DNA from 2 places in the Pseudactinotalea sp. HY158 genome. Region 2 is predicted to be linked to the other one. Evidence: predicted binding sites of a transcription regulator. Region 2 holds the regulator's gene; the other holds the start of a gene.

Region 1 (7,549 bases), 690 kb from region 2:
AGCAGCGCGATGAGCGCCGCGACGGCCATCTTCCAGTGCCGGAAGTACAGCGCCATGACGAGCGTGACGAGCACGAGGAAGATGACCAGACCCTGAATCGCCTTGGTGGTCACGTCCGCGCCCCACGCGGGTCCGACGAACGAGGACGTCACGCTGTTGACGTCGACCCCGTAGGCCTCGGCGAGGGCCTCCTTCAGGTCGGTCGTCTGGGCGTCGGTCAGCTCCTCGGTCTGCACCCGGATCGAGTCGCCGCCGACCTGGGAGACGCGCGGCTGCTGCCCCTCGGCGACCGAGTCGACCGCGTCGTAGGCCGGCTGTTGCTCGGTCGTGGCCACGCCCGAGACCGTGAACTCGGAGCCGCCGCGGAACTCGATCCCGGGATTGAGCTTGACGGTCACGAGCAGGATGATCGAGAGCAGCACGAGGCCGGCGGCGGCCACCATCCAGGTCTTGCGCCGGCCGACGATGTCGAAGGAGCGCTTCCCCGTGTAGAGGTCGTTCCCCAGCTGGGCGAAACTAGCCATCACTGACCGTCCTTCGTGTCGGAGTCGGAGTCGGAGCCGGCGACGGCGCCCGCCATCGCCTCCTCCTGCTGGCGTGCCGCACGTTTGCGTTCTGCGATGCTCAACGCCTGCTCGCGCTCACCCCTGCTGAGCACCCGGCCCGCCCCGCGGTAGGCGGTGACGCTCGAACCGAGGTGCACCGGGTCGAGTCCGGAGAACCGGTGACCGCCTCCGAAGAACTTGGTGCGGATGAGCACCCGCATGATCGGGTGGGTGAACAGGAACACGACGACGAGGTCGATGACCGTGGTCAGCCCGAGCGTGAACGCGAACCCGCGCACGCTGCCGACCGCGAGGAAGTAGAGGACCGCCGCCGCGAGCAGGTTGACCATGTCCGAGGCGATGACCGTGCGGCGGGCACGCAGCCAGCCCTGGTCCACGGCCGCGGACAGCTCCCTGCCCTCGCGCACCTCGTCCCGGATGCGTTCGAAGTAGATGATGAACGAGTCGGCGGTGATGCCGATCGCGATGATCAGCCCCGCGACCCCGGGCAGGGAGAGTCGATACCCCATGAGCCACGACAGCAGGGCGATGGTTCCGAACACCAGGCCGGCGGCCACGGTGAGGGAGGTGACCGTGACGAGCGCCAGGCCGCGGTACTGCAGCAGCGAGTAGAGCACCACGAGGCCGAGCCCGATGAGGCCGGCGATGAGGCCGGTCTGGAGCTGCTCGGAGCCGAGGGTCGCCGAGATCTGCGCCTCGGACTGCACCTCGAAGTGGATGGGCAGGGCACCGAAGCTGAGCTGGCGGGCCATCGTGGCCGCCGCCTCACGGGTGAACCCGCCGGTGATCTGCGCCTCCCCGTTGGGGATGACGTCGTTCACGCTCGGCGCGCTCACGACGAGCGAGTCGAGCACGATGGCGAACCGGTTGCGCTGGGAGGAGACCATCTCCGGCTGACGCAGCCGCTCGGTGATCTCCTTGAACGTCGCGGTGCCCTCGGCGTTGAACTTGAGGTTGACCGCGTACTCGCCGGTCGGCGCGCCCGCCTGGCTGTAGGCCATCCCGGAGGAGGCGCTGGCGATGTCGGTCCCGGGGATCTCCATCGGGCCGACGATGTACTTCGAACTGCCGTCCGTGGCGCACGTGACGAGCGGCTTGGCGGGATCGTCCCCGCCGCCGCCGATGAGGTTCTCGGGATCGGTGCAGTTGAGGGTGTAGAAGTCGTACCAGTCCTGCTCGGTGATCCAGGCCTGGTCGCTCGGGGAGGTCGGCTCGGTCGTGGGGGTGTCCGAGATCTCGCCGTCGCCGTCGAGGTCGGCCGCCTTGCGGGCCGCCTCGTCGATCTGAGCCGTCGTGGGCGCGGCTCCCGACTCGGTCGAGGGCGCGTCGTCCTCCGTCGCGGGCTCGTCGGCCGGTGCCGCCCCCTCCTCGGGGGCCGCGCTCTCCGTATCGGCGGAACCGTCGGTCCCCTCGGTACCGTCGGTGGGGTTCGCCTCCTGGGTCGCCTCCTCCTGCTCGGCGAGGGCCTGGTCGAGCGCCTGCGGGTCGATGGGTCCGGGCGGCGCCTGGTAGAGGAAGGCACGGAACCGCAGCTGGGCGCTCTGACGCACGAGGTTGAGCGTGTCCTCGTCCGGCTCGCCGGGCAGCGCGACGACGATGTTGGTGCCGCCCTGGCTCGTGATCTCCGCCTCCGAGACGCCGGAGGAGTTGACGCGCTGCCGGATGATCTCGATCGCCTGCTGCACGTCACTGTCGGTGATCTGCGAGCCGTCGTCGGTCTGCGGGGTGAGGATCAGCTGCGTGCCGCCCTCGAGGTCGAGCGCGAGATTGGGCGACCACGACGCGTCGGACAGCTTCGTTCCTCCGAAGATGGAGCCGAAGATGAGCACGACGAGCACGCCGAGCAGGATGAGGCGTGAGGACGGGCGGGACTGCGCAGGAGGGCGTGTAGCCACGGTATGCCTTTCAGGACCGAGCGGATCGGGTCCGCGGGTCAGCGGGATTCGTTGTCAGCGCCGCCCGGGGCCGAGTCCGGGCTCGTGGGTGAGTCCGGGCCGGCGGCGTCCCGCTCGGCGGCCTCGGGCTCGTCGGTCTCGTCGGCGATCTCCCCCAGGTCGGCCACCGACGGCTCAGGCAGCTTGCCCATGATCGCCTGCGGCACGAACGTCACGACGACGCCCGGCGCGACCTCGACGAAGGCCTCACGCGTTCCGATACTCACGATGGTTCCCTGCATGCCGCCGCTCAGCTGCACCTTGTCCCCCGGACGCAGTGAGGCGAGCTGGTCGGCGTTCTTCTTCTGCCGACGACGATTGGAGAACATCATGAAGCCGATGAAGGCCACCGCGATGAGCAGCAGCGGCAACATGCCGGCACCCGCTCCGGTCGCCGCGCCGTTCTGGGCGCTGGGAAGGGCGGTGGCAAGAATATGAAGACCCATGGGGCTTGGTCACTCCATCATGATGTGAACACGGACTGGCTGAGTCTACGTCACTTTGCTGAGGAGGATCGCCAGCGGTTCGGGGACGGAACCCGGCCGCGACCGGGGGCGCGTCAACCGAAGAGCGTGCCCTCCCGGGCCGGCGGCACGAGGCCGATGTGCACGAAGCCGGCGTCGGTGGCCACGCGGCCACGGGCGGTGCGCGCGATCAGCCCCTCACGAACGAGGAACGGCTCCGCGACGGTCTCGACCGTCTCGGGCTCCTCGCCCACGGCGACCGCCAGCGTGCTCAAGCCGACCGGCCCGCCGCCGAAGCGTCGACACAGGGAGTGCAGCACGGACCGGTCGAGCCGGTCGAGCCCGCGGGCGTCCACCTCGAACACGGTGAGCGCCGCCTGGGCGGCGGCGAGGTCGAGCACGCCCGTGCCGCGCACCTGGGCCCAGTCCTGCACGCGCCGCAGCAGCCGGTTCGCGATCCGCGGCGTTCCCCGCGACCTCGTGGCGATCTCCGCGGCCGCGCGCTCGTCGAGCTCGGCGCCGAGCAGCCGCGCGGATCGGGTGAGCACGGTGCGCAGGTCGTCGGCGGAGTAGAAGTCCAGGTGGCCGGTGAAGCCGAACCTGTCGCGCAGCGGCGCGGGCAGCAGGCCGGAGCGGGTCGTGGCTCCGACGACCGTGAACGGGGGCAGCGTGAGCGGGATGGAGGTCGCCCCAGGGCCCTTTCCGACGACCACGTCGACCCGGAAGTCCTCCATCGCGAGGTAGAGCATCTCCTCCGCCGGTCGGGCCAGGCGATGGATCTCGTCGATGAAGAGGATGTCTCCCTCCTGGACCCCGGAGAGGATCGCGGCCAGGTCACCGGCGTGGGTGATCGCCGGGCCGGACGTGAGTCGCAGGGAGCCCCCGACCTCGCCGGCGATGATCATGGCCAGCGTCGTCTTCCCGAGCCCGGGCGGACCGGCGAGGAGGACGTGATCGGGAGTGCGCCCGCGCGCCCGCGCGGCCTCAAGCACGAGGCTCAGCTGGTCGCCCACGACCGGCTGTCCGACGAACTCGGAGAGCCGCTTGGGGCGCAGTGCCGACTCCGCCGCACGCTCGACCTCGTCGGCCTCGGCCGCGAGCAGGTGGGCCTCATCCACGGGTGCCTCCCAGGGCCTGGAGCGCCGCCCGGAGCACGCCTGCGGTGTCGGCCGGGTCGAGGCCGTCCGCGGTGACCGCGGCGATGGCCTTCTCGGCGGCCTTCGGGTTCCAGCCGAGGCCCTCGAGCGCGGCGAGCACGTCCGCGCTCACCGCGGCCGCGGCGCCGGCGGCGGGACCGGGCCCGCCCGTGTCACCGGCGGGCGCTCCGAGCTTGCCCTGCAGCTCGAGCACGAGCCGCTTGGCGGACTTCTCCCCCACGCCCGGGACCCGCCGCAGCGCGGCGGTGTCCTCGCGGTCGATCGCGCCGCGGACCTCGTCCGGGGTGTGGACGGCGAGCATCGCCAGGGCGAGCCGGGGGCCGACCCCGGAGACGGTCTGGAGGGTCTCGAACATGTCCCGCTCCTCGACGGCCGCGAAGCCGTAGAGGGTGAGCGCCTCCTCGCGCACCACGAGGGAGGTCGCGAGCACCGCCTCCCGACCGTGGCGCAGCTGCGCGAGGGTGTGGGGCGTGGTGTAGACCCGGTAGCCGAGACCGGAGACGTCGACATCGACCGAGTCGAGGCCGATCCGCAGGACATCGCCGCGCACGGACGCGATCATCGAGGCACCTCATTCATCCGAACGTTTGTACGACACCGTACCGCGGTCGCGGGCGCCCGCGTCAAGCGACGCGCCCGGCCACCGGTCCCGGACGGACGGCGATCGCGCTCGCTCATGTGTTCGGCGCGCGCCGGGAGGCCCGCTCGGCGGCCGCCCGCGCCCGGGCCCACCGGTGTTGGGCGGGGGTCATCGTCGAGGCGGCGGCCACGGCGGGTGCGGTGTGTCCGCCCCGGTCGAGGGCCGCGGCCCGGCCTCGCCACGCGTGGGTGATCGCGAGGGCGAGCGCGTCGGCCGCGTCGGCGGGCCGCGGCGGCTCCTCGAGCTCGAGGATCCGCCGGACCATCTCCTGCACCTGCGCCTTGCCCGCGCCGCCGTAGCCGCTCACCGTCGCCTTGACCTCGGTGGGCGTATGCAGGGCGACGGCGCAGCCCGCGCGGGCGGCGGCGACCATCGCCAGGCCGGCGACCTGGGTCGTCGCCGAGACGGTACTGACGTTGTTGCCCACATAGACCCGCTCGATCGCGACGGCTTCGGGTTCCAGTCGGGCGATCCAGGCCGTCAGTTCATCGGCGATGGCGAGGAGGCGTTCCTCGAGCGGCATCTCGGGGGTGGTCCGGGCGACCCCGACGTCGACGAGCCGCACCCGCCGCTCGCGCACCTCGACGGCGCCGAGGCCGCATCGCGTCAGGCCCGGGTCGACGCCGAGGATCCGCATTCGACCAGCCTGCCACGGCCGCCCGCCCGGGGGCCGGAGCGAGGCCGCCGAGTCGCGCTCGCTCCGGGCGTGCTCGCTCCGGGCGCGATCACTCCGCCTCGAGTTCGGCCATGACCTCGTCGGAGGCGTCGAAGTTGGCATACACGTTCTGCACGTCGTCCGATTCCTCGAGGGTGTCGATGAGGCGGAGCACCTTCCGGGCGCCGTCGGCATCGACCTCGACCTCCATCGAGGGGTGGAAGACGACGTCGGCGGAGTCGTATTCGATCCCCGCGTCCTGGAGCGCGACCCGGGCCTGGACGACGTCGGTCGCCTCGGTGAGGACCTCGATGAACTCGCCGTGATCGGTCACCTCCTCGCCACCCGCCTCGAGCACCGCCTCGAGCACCGCCTCCTCGGACGTGCCGTCGCTCGGAACGACGATGAGGCCCTTGCGGTGGAAGAGGTAGGAGACGGAGCCGGGGTCGGCGAGGTTTCCGCCGTTGCGGGTGAACGCCACGCGCACGTCGGACGCCGCCCGGTTGCGGTTGTCGGTCAGGCATTCGACGAGCACCGCCACGCCGCCGGGCGCATAGCCCTCGTACATGATCGTGTCGTAGTCGGACCCCCCGGCCTCCGCACCCGAGCCGCGCTTGACGGCCCGGTCGATGTTGTCGTTCGGGACCGAGGACTTCTTCGCCTTCTGGATGGCGTCATACAAGGTGGGGTTCCCGGCCGGGTCACCGCCGCCCGTGCGCGCCGCCACCTCGATGTTCTTGATCATCTTCGCGAACAGCTTGCCGCGCTTCGCGTCGATGGCCGCCTTCTTGTGCTTGGTCGTGGCCCACTTGGAGTGACCTGCCATGCCGTATCTCCTTCGCTGTCGTGGTCCGGCCGCGCGCCCGAACCGATCGATGGGCCGACTCGCGGTGACCCGCGGAGCCCCACAGATCCGGTCGGGTACCCGCCTCGAGGGGCGCGGGGGCCGGGCTGACGTCCGCCGTCGATCCTACCCGTTCGACGGCCCGTGACGCCGCTCGCCGCCCGGAGGGGCCGGGCGCTGGTCGTCGTTGTCGTCGGCCAGGTGGATGAGCGTGCCGTCCCAGCCGCGCGCCAACCGGGCCGCGAGCGTGGGCAGGCCGTGCGGGAACACCTCGGCGGCGGTGGCGGAGAGCTCCCCGAGCGGCCACCACCGCAGTTCGTCCATGAAGTCGCGCTCGATCGCGGTCCAGCCCGCCCGGCTCAGCGTCGTCTCGCCGTCGGCGCGGGCGAGGAAGAAGTCCTCGTCCTGCCGCACGGTCTCGGCGAAGAAGTCGAATCGCGCCCGGCGGCGCAGCACCGGTCCGACCAGTCCGGCCGGGTCCAACCGCATCCCGGTCTCCTCGTCGACCTCGCGCACGGCCGCCTCCCGCGGGGACTCGCCGGGGTCGATCCCGCCGCCGATCGTGAACCACCAGCTGCGCCCGGGGTCGTCCGCGTCGTGACCGCGAGCCAGCAGCAGCCGGTCCTCGTCGTCGAAGAGCAGCACGCGGGCGGCGCTGCGGTACAGCACCCCGTCCGCGCACCGGACCCAGTCCGGACCGAGCGAGCTCACCGGACGCGCTCGCCCGTGTGGCCACGCCGGCCGCGCGCGGCGGCGAGCCTGGAACCTGCGTGCATAGCGGCCAGGATAGCGGGCGCGCCGTCATCGCCGGGCGGATCGCGCTCGAGGTCGGCCACGCCGCGGGTGACCACGTGCCCGCGCTGTCCTCTCAGCCTGCCGCTACCGGATAGCCCCGCATCATCTCGGTGGAGTCTGTGACACGTGGGTCCAGTCCTGGATCACCGAACAACAGGACCGCGACCGACGTGTCGAGAACGATCACGATCGGTTGCGTTCGGCGTCCCGGGCAGCCAGCACGTCCTCGGTCGTCAGGCTCGACCGGCCGCGCCGGGCGACGACGTCATCGATCAGTGCACGGTTCCCCGCGAACGACGCCTCCCGCACAACGATCTCTCGGAGGTACATGGTCAACGACTGCCCACGCTCGCGCGCACGCTCGGCGAGGACGATGCGGATCTCGTCCGGAACGTCACGAATCTGCAGGTGCGTCATGCATGAACGCTACATGCGTTCTACCAACAGGAGAAGGGGATCATGCAGTCAAACGCGCCCGGCCGCGCCGGGCGACG
Region 2 (7,549 bases):
CGCCTCGCTCGACGCCTCCCTCGACCGACTCGGCCTGCCGTACGTCGACATCTTCTACAGTCACCGATTCGATCCGAACACGCCGCTGCGGGAGACGATGGGGGCCCTCAAGACCGCGGTCGACTCGGGCCGGGCGCTGTACGCGGGGATCTCCTCGTACTCGGCGACCCGCACTCGCGAGGCCCTGGCCGTCTGTGCCGACATCGGCCTCGACCTGCTCGTGCACCAGCCGTCCTACTCGATGCTCAATCGCTGGATCGAGGAGCCCGACACCTCGGGCGAGAGCGTCCTCGACGTGCTCGGGTCGGCGGGCATGGGCTCGGTCGTGTTCTCCCCGCTGGCACAGGGACTGCTCACCGGAAAGTACCTGCACGGAGTCCCGGAGGGCTCTCGGGCCGCGCGGCACGGTTCGCTCCGCTCCGAGCATCTCAGCGAGCAGAATCTGACGGCGATCCGTTCACTCCACGAGGTGGCTCAGGCGCGCGGCCAGAGCCTGGCGCAGATGGCGATCGCCTGGGTGCTCCGCGACCCGCGCGTGACCACCGCCCTCGTGGGCGCCTCGAGCGTGGAGCAGCTGAGCGACACGCTCGGTGCGCTGGCGAACCTGGACTTCACGGCGGACGAACTCGAGCGCATCGACCGCTTCGCGCGCGACGGCGACATCAACATCTGGGCCCGCTCGAGCGACGCCTGAGGGCGTCACCGCCGCGCTGCGGCGAGAGCCGATCAGGGGGTCTCGGGCGCGGGCTCGTCTCGTTCTCGTCGCAGCGTGGAGATCGCGTCCTCGAAGTCCGTGAGGGAGCTGAAGCCCTGGTAGACGCTGGCGAAGCGCAGGTAGGCCACCTCGTCGAGATCCCGGAGCGGGCCGAGGATCGTCAGGCCGACCTCGTGCGCGTCGATCTCCGCGGCCCCCGTGCTGCGCACCGCCTCCTCCACCTGCTGGGCGAGCAGCGCGAACTGATCCTCGCTCACCGGGCGGCCCTGGCAGGCCTTCCGCACGCCGGCGATGACCTTGTCACGACTGAACGGCTCGACCGCGCCGGAGCGCTTCATCACCGACAGGCTCGTCGTCTCGAGCGTGGTGAAACGCCGACCGCAGTTGGGGCATTGACGCCTGCGCCGAATCGAGGAGCCGTCCTCGGCGGTTCGCGAATCGACGACTCGCGAGTCGGGGTGTCGACAGAATGGGCAATGCACCCGTGCACCATCCCTTCGAATCACATATCTGTAACTCCGGGAAACGCTACGGGTTCCACCCCGCCGGTGCAAGTGGAGTTCCGCCCCGCCGGTGCACGTCGGGCTCCGCCCCCGGTGCACGTCGGGCTCCGCCCCGCCGGTGCACGTGGCCGCGGTGGCATGCTCAGCCCGCCGCCACGGGGACGAGGAGGCTCTGGCCGCCGGTGAGGGCGGAACCGTCGAGGGAGTTGAGCGCGCGGATCTCCTCCATGAGCGGCCGCAGGTCCGCGCCCGGCTCGGCCACGGCGCCGGCGATCTGCCAGAGACTCTCGCCGGACTCGACCGTGACGACGTCGGTCGCCGCGGGCACGTCTCCGCCGGACTGCACGAGGCCACCCACGAGCGATCCGAGTCCGACCGCCAGGGCGAACCCGGCGCCGACCAGGACCCGCTGGCCGCGGACGGTCAGCTGGGAGAAGCTCCGCCGGCGCGCGGGGCTCGCCGCGACGGAGTGCGTGGCTACCGAGTGCGTGGCTACCGAGTGCGTGGCTGCCGCATGTGACAGCGACCGCGGCGCAGACGAGGGCACCCGCGCCGGAGCCCGCGTAAGCGTCGGCGTCGGCTCGATCCGGCCGACCGGCCGGTTGACGATGCGGCCGACGGGCCGGGAGACCACGAGCGAGAGCGCCTCTCCCACGTGCTGGTGGAGCCCGGTCCGAACGGCCGGGGCGGCCTCACGTCGAGGCTCGACGGGCGCCCGGGTCGGGAGCGGGGTGGTCACGGGTGCGGTCGCGGGGACGGTGGTGGAACGATGCGGGAGCGACCGGATCGGGAGCCGGGCGGCGACATCGCCCGCTCCGCTCCCGCGGCCGGGAGCACGGTCCTCGGCCCGCTCCGGCGATTCGCTCCATTCGGGCAGGAGCACCATGTGGGCCCGGCGGGAGCGGCGCGCGGGGTCGGTCGGGCGGGGTCCCCGCTGCGGGACTGCGGCGGGGAGTGGGCGGCCGGCACGGTGGGGCTTCGTTGAAGCTAGAACACTCATCGTCGTTCCTCTCGAACGTCCGTTCGTCGTACGCTTGTACGAAGATAACAGGAAGCCCGGCCGATGTCGACACGCGGTTCGAACATATGTTTGGCGAACCGGTGTCTGCGGCCGTAGGCTGATCAACATCACGACCAAGCTGAGCACCGACCACCGACATCCGATCGACCCGTTCGGATCTCCGGCGCCGGGAGGTTCGCGGCGTGGCCACGCCCCGGTCCCGGGCCCCCGGCCGGAACGGAACGAAGGAGAGTCCATGAGCCCCACCGCCGAGACCGGGCGCCCCGCCGCCGATCTGACCGAACGGCAGGCGCGGATCATGGCGTGCATCCGCGACTCCCTGAGCGAACGCGGCTACCCGCCCACGATGCGCGAGATCGGCGAGGCCGTGGGACTCGCCAGCCCGTCGTCCGTCAAGTATCAGCTCCAGGTGCTCGAGGAGAAGGGTCTCCTCCGACGCGACCCGATCGCGACCCGGGCGATCGAGCTCATCGATCCCGACGGTTCCGTCGGCACGGACGCGGCGGACGCCCCCTCGACCGAGGGCGCGCCGACCTTCGCCACGAACGAGGGCGCCGTGACGGTCGAGCCCTCCTTCGTGCCGGTCGTGGGACGAATCGCGGCGGGCGGGCCGATCCTGGCCGAGCAGGCCATCGACGACGTCTTCCCCCTGCCGAAGCAGCTCGTCGGCGACGGCGAACTCTTCCTTCTCAAGGTGGTGGGCGACTCGATGATCGAGGCCGCCATCTGCGAGGACGACTGGGTCGTGGTCCGGTCACAGTCCGTGGCCGAGAACGGCGAGATCGTCGCCGCCATGATCGACGGCGAGGCCACGGTCAAGACGCTGCGGCACGCGGACGACGGCCGCTGGCTCCACCCGGCGAACCCGAACTACTCCCCCATCGACGGCACCCACGCGGTCATCCTCGGGCGCGTCGTCGCGGTTCTGCGCGCACTCTAGCCGCCCGTTTCTTCGCGCCGGCCCCCCCGCTCCTGCTGGGGCGCGGGGACGAGGCTCAGGAGCCCTCGCGCAGCCGGGTGAGGGCGGCCCGCACGAGCGCAGGGTCGGTCGTGGGCCACAGCGGAGGCAGGGACGCCGCGAGGAAGCTGCCGTAGCGGGCGGTCGCGAGCCGCGGGTCCAGGACCGCCACGACGCCGCGGTCACCCACCCCCCGGATGAGCCGACCGGCCCCCTGGGCGAGCAGGAGGGCTGCGTGCGCGGCCGCCACCTGCATGAAGCCGTTGCCGCCGCGGGCCTTGACGGCGTCGGAACGCGCCGACATGACCGGGTCGTCCGGCCGCGGGAACGGGATGCGGTCCATGAGCACGAGTCGGCACGTGTCCCCCGGCACGTCGACCCCCTGCCACAGGGTGAGCGTGCCGAAGAGGCAACTGGCGTCGTCCTCGATGAATCGACGCACGAGCGAGCCGATGGAGTCCTCGCCCTGGACGAGGATCGGCACCTCGAGCCGTTCGCGCATGACCTCGGCCACGGCCTCGGCGGCCCGGCGCGAGGAGAACAGGCCGAGCGTGCGCCCGCCGGCCGCCGTGATCAGCTCGGCCACCTCGTCGAGGAGCTGGTCGCTCGGGCCCTCTCGCCCCGGTGGCGGCAGGTGCTTGGCCACGTAGACGATGCCCTGGGCGCGGTAGTCGAACGGCGAGGCGACCTCGATTCCCTCGTAGTCGCCGGCGAGGCCGATCATGGCGGCCACCGGCTCGAACCGCCCGCCGAGGGTGAGAGTGGCGGAGGTGCACACGACCGCCTTCTCCCCGAGCAGCTCCCCCGCGATCCGCCCCGCGACCTCGAGCGGGGCGACCATGATCCGGGGAGCCTCGCCGGCCTGTCGGGGCGCCTCGCACCAGACCACATCACGGTTCTCGGCGATCGAGTCCGACAGGAGTCGGTCGGTCACCTCGGCGAGTTCGACGAGGGCGGAGCGGGCCATGAGCGTGCCACCCTGGTCGCCCTTCCCCGCGCCGCGACTCTCCCGCAACGCGGTGAGCACCTCGCGGGTGCCGGCGTCGATCGCGCGGGCCGCCGCGTTCACCTCGATCGGCAGCCCGCGGGGCCATCGGCCCGGCTGCGCGTGGGCCAGCGCCTCCCGCAGGGCCGCGGCCCCCTCGTCGAGGGCGGTCGTCGCCAGGCCCGCGTGTCGGCGCGCGAGCCGGGCGACCCGCTCGACCGCCGCTCCGGAGAGCTCGACCGTCGCCTGGGAGGTGACCCGGGACGGCAGTTCGTGCGCCTCGTCGATGATGAGCACATCGTGCTCCGGCAGGGCGCGCGGGGAGCCCGAGGCCGCGACCCCGAGCATGGCGTGGTTCGTGATCACGACGTCGGCCTCCCGCGATCGCCTGCGCGCCGCCTCGGGGAAGCACTCGTCGAGGAGTGGGCACTTCTGACCGAGGCACTCGAGCGCGCTGATCGAGACCTGCCGCCAGGCCCGGTCGCTCACGCCCGCGGGCAGGTCGTCGCGATCCCCGGTCTCGCTCGTGGCGGCCCAGTCGCGCAGCCGGAGCACCTGGGCGGCGAGGCCGCTCCGCTCCCGGCCGCCCTCGCCCGGGTCCGACTCCCCGGCGGGCGGCGCATGGTCCTCCGCCCGCAGGCCCTCGCTCGAGAACAGCGCCTCCTCCTCATCGGGGTAGCCGCCGGCGAGCTTGTGCTTGCACAGGTAGTTGTGCCATCCCTTGAGGAGCGCCACCTCGGGTGCGCGGCCGGCCGCGGCGGTGACGACCGGCTCGAGCCGCGGGAGGTCGACCCCGACGATCTGTCGTTGGAGCGCCAGGGTCGCCGTGGACACGACGGCCCGCTCCCCGGTCCGGATCGTGTGCAGCAGCGTCGGCAGCAGGTAGGCGATGGACTTCCCGGTGCCGGTGCCCGCCTGTACGAGCAGCCGGCCGCCCCCGGCGACGGCGGCCGAGACCGCCCGGGCCATCTCGTGCTGGCCCTCCCGCCGGGATCCGGCCATCGCCGAGACGACGGAGTCGAGCACCTCGTCCACGTCTGCGCCACTCACCCGCCCATCCTCCCAGGTTCGCGGTCGGCGCGAACGTGCGTCCACGGATCGTCCCCGCCGGGGGCCCAAGAGCGTTAGGATGTCCTGTTAACGATGTCAATCGCTTGATTCCGGCCATCTCGCCACCTGGCTCCGGTCGGAGCACACCAGAAAGGATCGTCCGCCATGACGACTGCCGGGCCCTCCCACTCACGTCGACGGGGCACGTCGCGGCCCACGATGCACGATGTCGCTGCATTCGCGGGCGTGAGCCACAAGACGGTCTCCCGGGTAGTCAACGGTGATCCCTACGTCAGTGACGACATGCTAGCGCGCGTGACCGCCGCGATCGATGCCGTCGGGTATCGCCGCAACGAGTTCGCGCGCCAGCTGCGCCAGGGCTCCACGAACACGATCTCGTTCGTCATGGAGGACGTCTCCGACCCGTTCTACTCGGTGGTCACCCGTGCCGCGGAGGAGGTCGCCGCGGCACGCGAGGTCTTCCTCGTCGCGGCCTCCTCCGAGGGGGATCCCGCCCGCGCCGTCGGGCTCGTCAACACCTTCAACGGCCGCCAGGTCGAGGGACAGCTCCTCACCCCGACCGAGGGCATCGAGTCGGAGGGGTTGGCGACCGAGCTGCGCATGGGCGCCCCGCTCGTGTTCATCGACCGGCCGGTGCGCGGGCTCGAGGCCGACACGGTGCTCGCCGACAACGCGGGCGGCACCCGCCTGGCCACCGAGCACCTCCTCGCCCACGGCCACCGGCGGATCGCCTACCTCGGCGACAACCCGTCCCTGTACACCGCGCGGGAGCGCGCCTCCGGCTACCGCGCCGCCCTCGAGGCCGCAGGCGCCGGCGTCGACGAGCGCCTCATCCACCTCGGCACCCCGAACGTGGCGGAGGTCGACGCCGTGCTGGCCCGGTTGCTCGACCTCGATCCGGCTCCCACGGCGCTCATCACGGGCAACAACCGGCTCACCCATGCCGCGCTCCGCACGGGCCGGCGGATCCTGCAGCGACTCGCACTCGTCGGGTTCGACGACTTCGAGCTGGCCGACGTTCTCGACCCGCCCGTGACCGTCGTGGCGCAGGATGCGAGCGGGATGGGGCGCCGTGCGGCCGAGCTGCTCTTCGATCGGATCGCGGGCGACTCGCGGCCGCCGGAGAACGTCACGCTGCCCGTGCGTCTCATCGAACGGGGTTCGGGCGAACGCCCCCCGGCGAGCGTCTAGCCGCGTCGCCGGGGCGGCCCGCAGGCGTCAGGACGACGCCTGGGTCGCCTTCCGCAGATCGGTCGCCAGCGCCTCGTCGACCCGGGCGACGAGGTGGGTGCCCTCGGCGTCGTGCAGCTCGCTGAGCACCTCCCCGGTCGTGTACGCCCGGTGCACGAGGTCGCCCCGGTCGTAGGGCACGACGAGGTCGACCTCGATCCGCGGCCGCGGGAGGTCCGCGGCGATCCGCTCGCGCAGCTCCTCGATCCCGGCGCCCGTGGCCGCGGAGACGATGATCGCCCCGGGCTCGGCGGTGCGCAGTCGGGCCAGGGTCTCCGGTTCGGCGAGGTCGGCCTTGTTGAGCACCACGAGCTCCGGCAGGTCGGCGGTCCCGGGGATGTCGCGCAGCACGTCCCGGACGGAGACGATCTGGCCCTCCGGGTCCGGGTGCGCCGCGTCGACCACGTGCACGACGACGTCGGAGAGGCCGACCTCCTCGAGCGTCGATCGGAACGCCTCGACCAGTTCGGTGGGCAGGCTCCGCACGAAGCCGACGGTGTCGGCGAGCGTGTACTCGCGCCCGTCGGGAGTGCGCGAGCGGCGCACCGTCGGATCGAGGGTCGCGAACAGCGCGTTCTCCACGAGCACCCCGGCGCCGGTGAGGCGGTTGAGCAGGGAGGACTTTCCCGCGTTCGTGTAGCCGACGATCGCCGCCGAGGGCACGGCGCCCGCGCGCCGGTGCTGACGCTGGGTCTCCCGGGCCGGGGCCATCGCGGCGATCTCGTGGCGCAACTTGGACATCCGCGAGCGGATCCGTCGGCGATCGAGCTCGATCTTCGTCTCACCGGGGCCGCGGGAGCCGATCCCCTCGCCGCCGGCCGCGCGGCCGCCCGCCTGCCGCGACATCGATTCGCCCCAGCCGCGCAGCCGCGGCAGCAGGTACTCGAGCTGGGCGAGCTCGACCTGGGCCTTGCCCTCTCGGGACTTGGCGTGCTGGGCGAAGATGTCGAGGATGAGGGCGGTCCGGTCGATCACCTTGACCCGGACCACGTCCTCGAGCGCGCGCCGCTGGGAGGGAGCCAGCTCGGAGTCGACGATCACGGTGTCCGCCCCCGTCTCGCGCACG

What was found. Region 2 encodes LexA, which represses DNA repair genes until DNA is damaged. Its sites were predicted from a motif close to TCGAACANNTGTTCGA; they were not measured.
Region 1: the regulator LexA is predicted to act here: its motif matches at 4,701-4,716, upstream of ruvA (Holliday junction branch migration protein RuvA).

What each region holds. Positions count from the first base shown of each region.
Region 1 is NZ_CP045920.1:1,634,340-1,641,888, reverse strand. Features, by position in the region: gene secF (protein translocase subunit SecF) at 1-527, opposite strand, end outside; gene secD (protein translocase subunit SecD) at 524-2,461, opposite strand; gene yajC (preprotein translocase subunit YajC) at 2,500-2,946, opposite strand; gene ruvB (Holliday junction branch migration DNA helicase RuvB) at 3,060-4,082, opposite strand; gene ruvA (Holliday junction branch migration protein RuvA) at 4,075-4,683, opposite strand; gene ruvC (crossover junction endodeoxyribonuclease RuvC) at 4,796-5,398, opposite strand; gene GCE65_RS07290 (YebC/PmpR family DNA-binding transcriptional regulator) at 5,487-6,242, opposite strand; gene GCE65_RS07285 (NUDIX hydrolase) at 6,387-6,971, opposite strand; gene GCE65_RS07280 (hypothetical protein) at 7,239-7,472, opposite strand.
Region 2 is NZ_CP045920.1:2,323,550-2,331,098, forward strand. Features, by position in the region: gene mgrA (L-glyceraldehyde 3-phosphate reductase) at 1-694, shown strand, start outside; gene nrdR (transcriptional regulator NrdR) at 727-1,197, opposite strand; gene GCE65_RS16280 (LysM peptidoglycan-binding domain-containing protein) at 1,361-1,957, opposite strand; gene lexA (transcriptional repressor LexA) at 2,475-3,179, shown strand; gene GCE65_RS10275 (ATP-dependent DNA helicase) at 3,235-5,232, opposite strand; gene GCE65_RS10280 (LacI family DNA-binding transcriptional regulator) at 5,452-6,444, shown strand; gene hflX (GTPase HflX) at 6,472-7,549, opposite strand, start outside.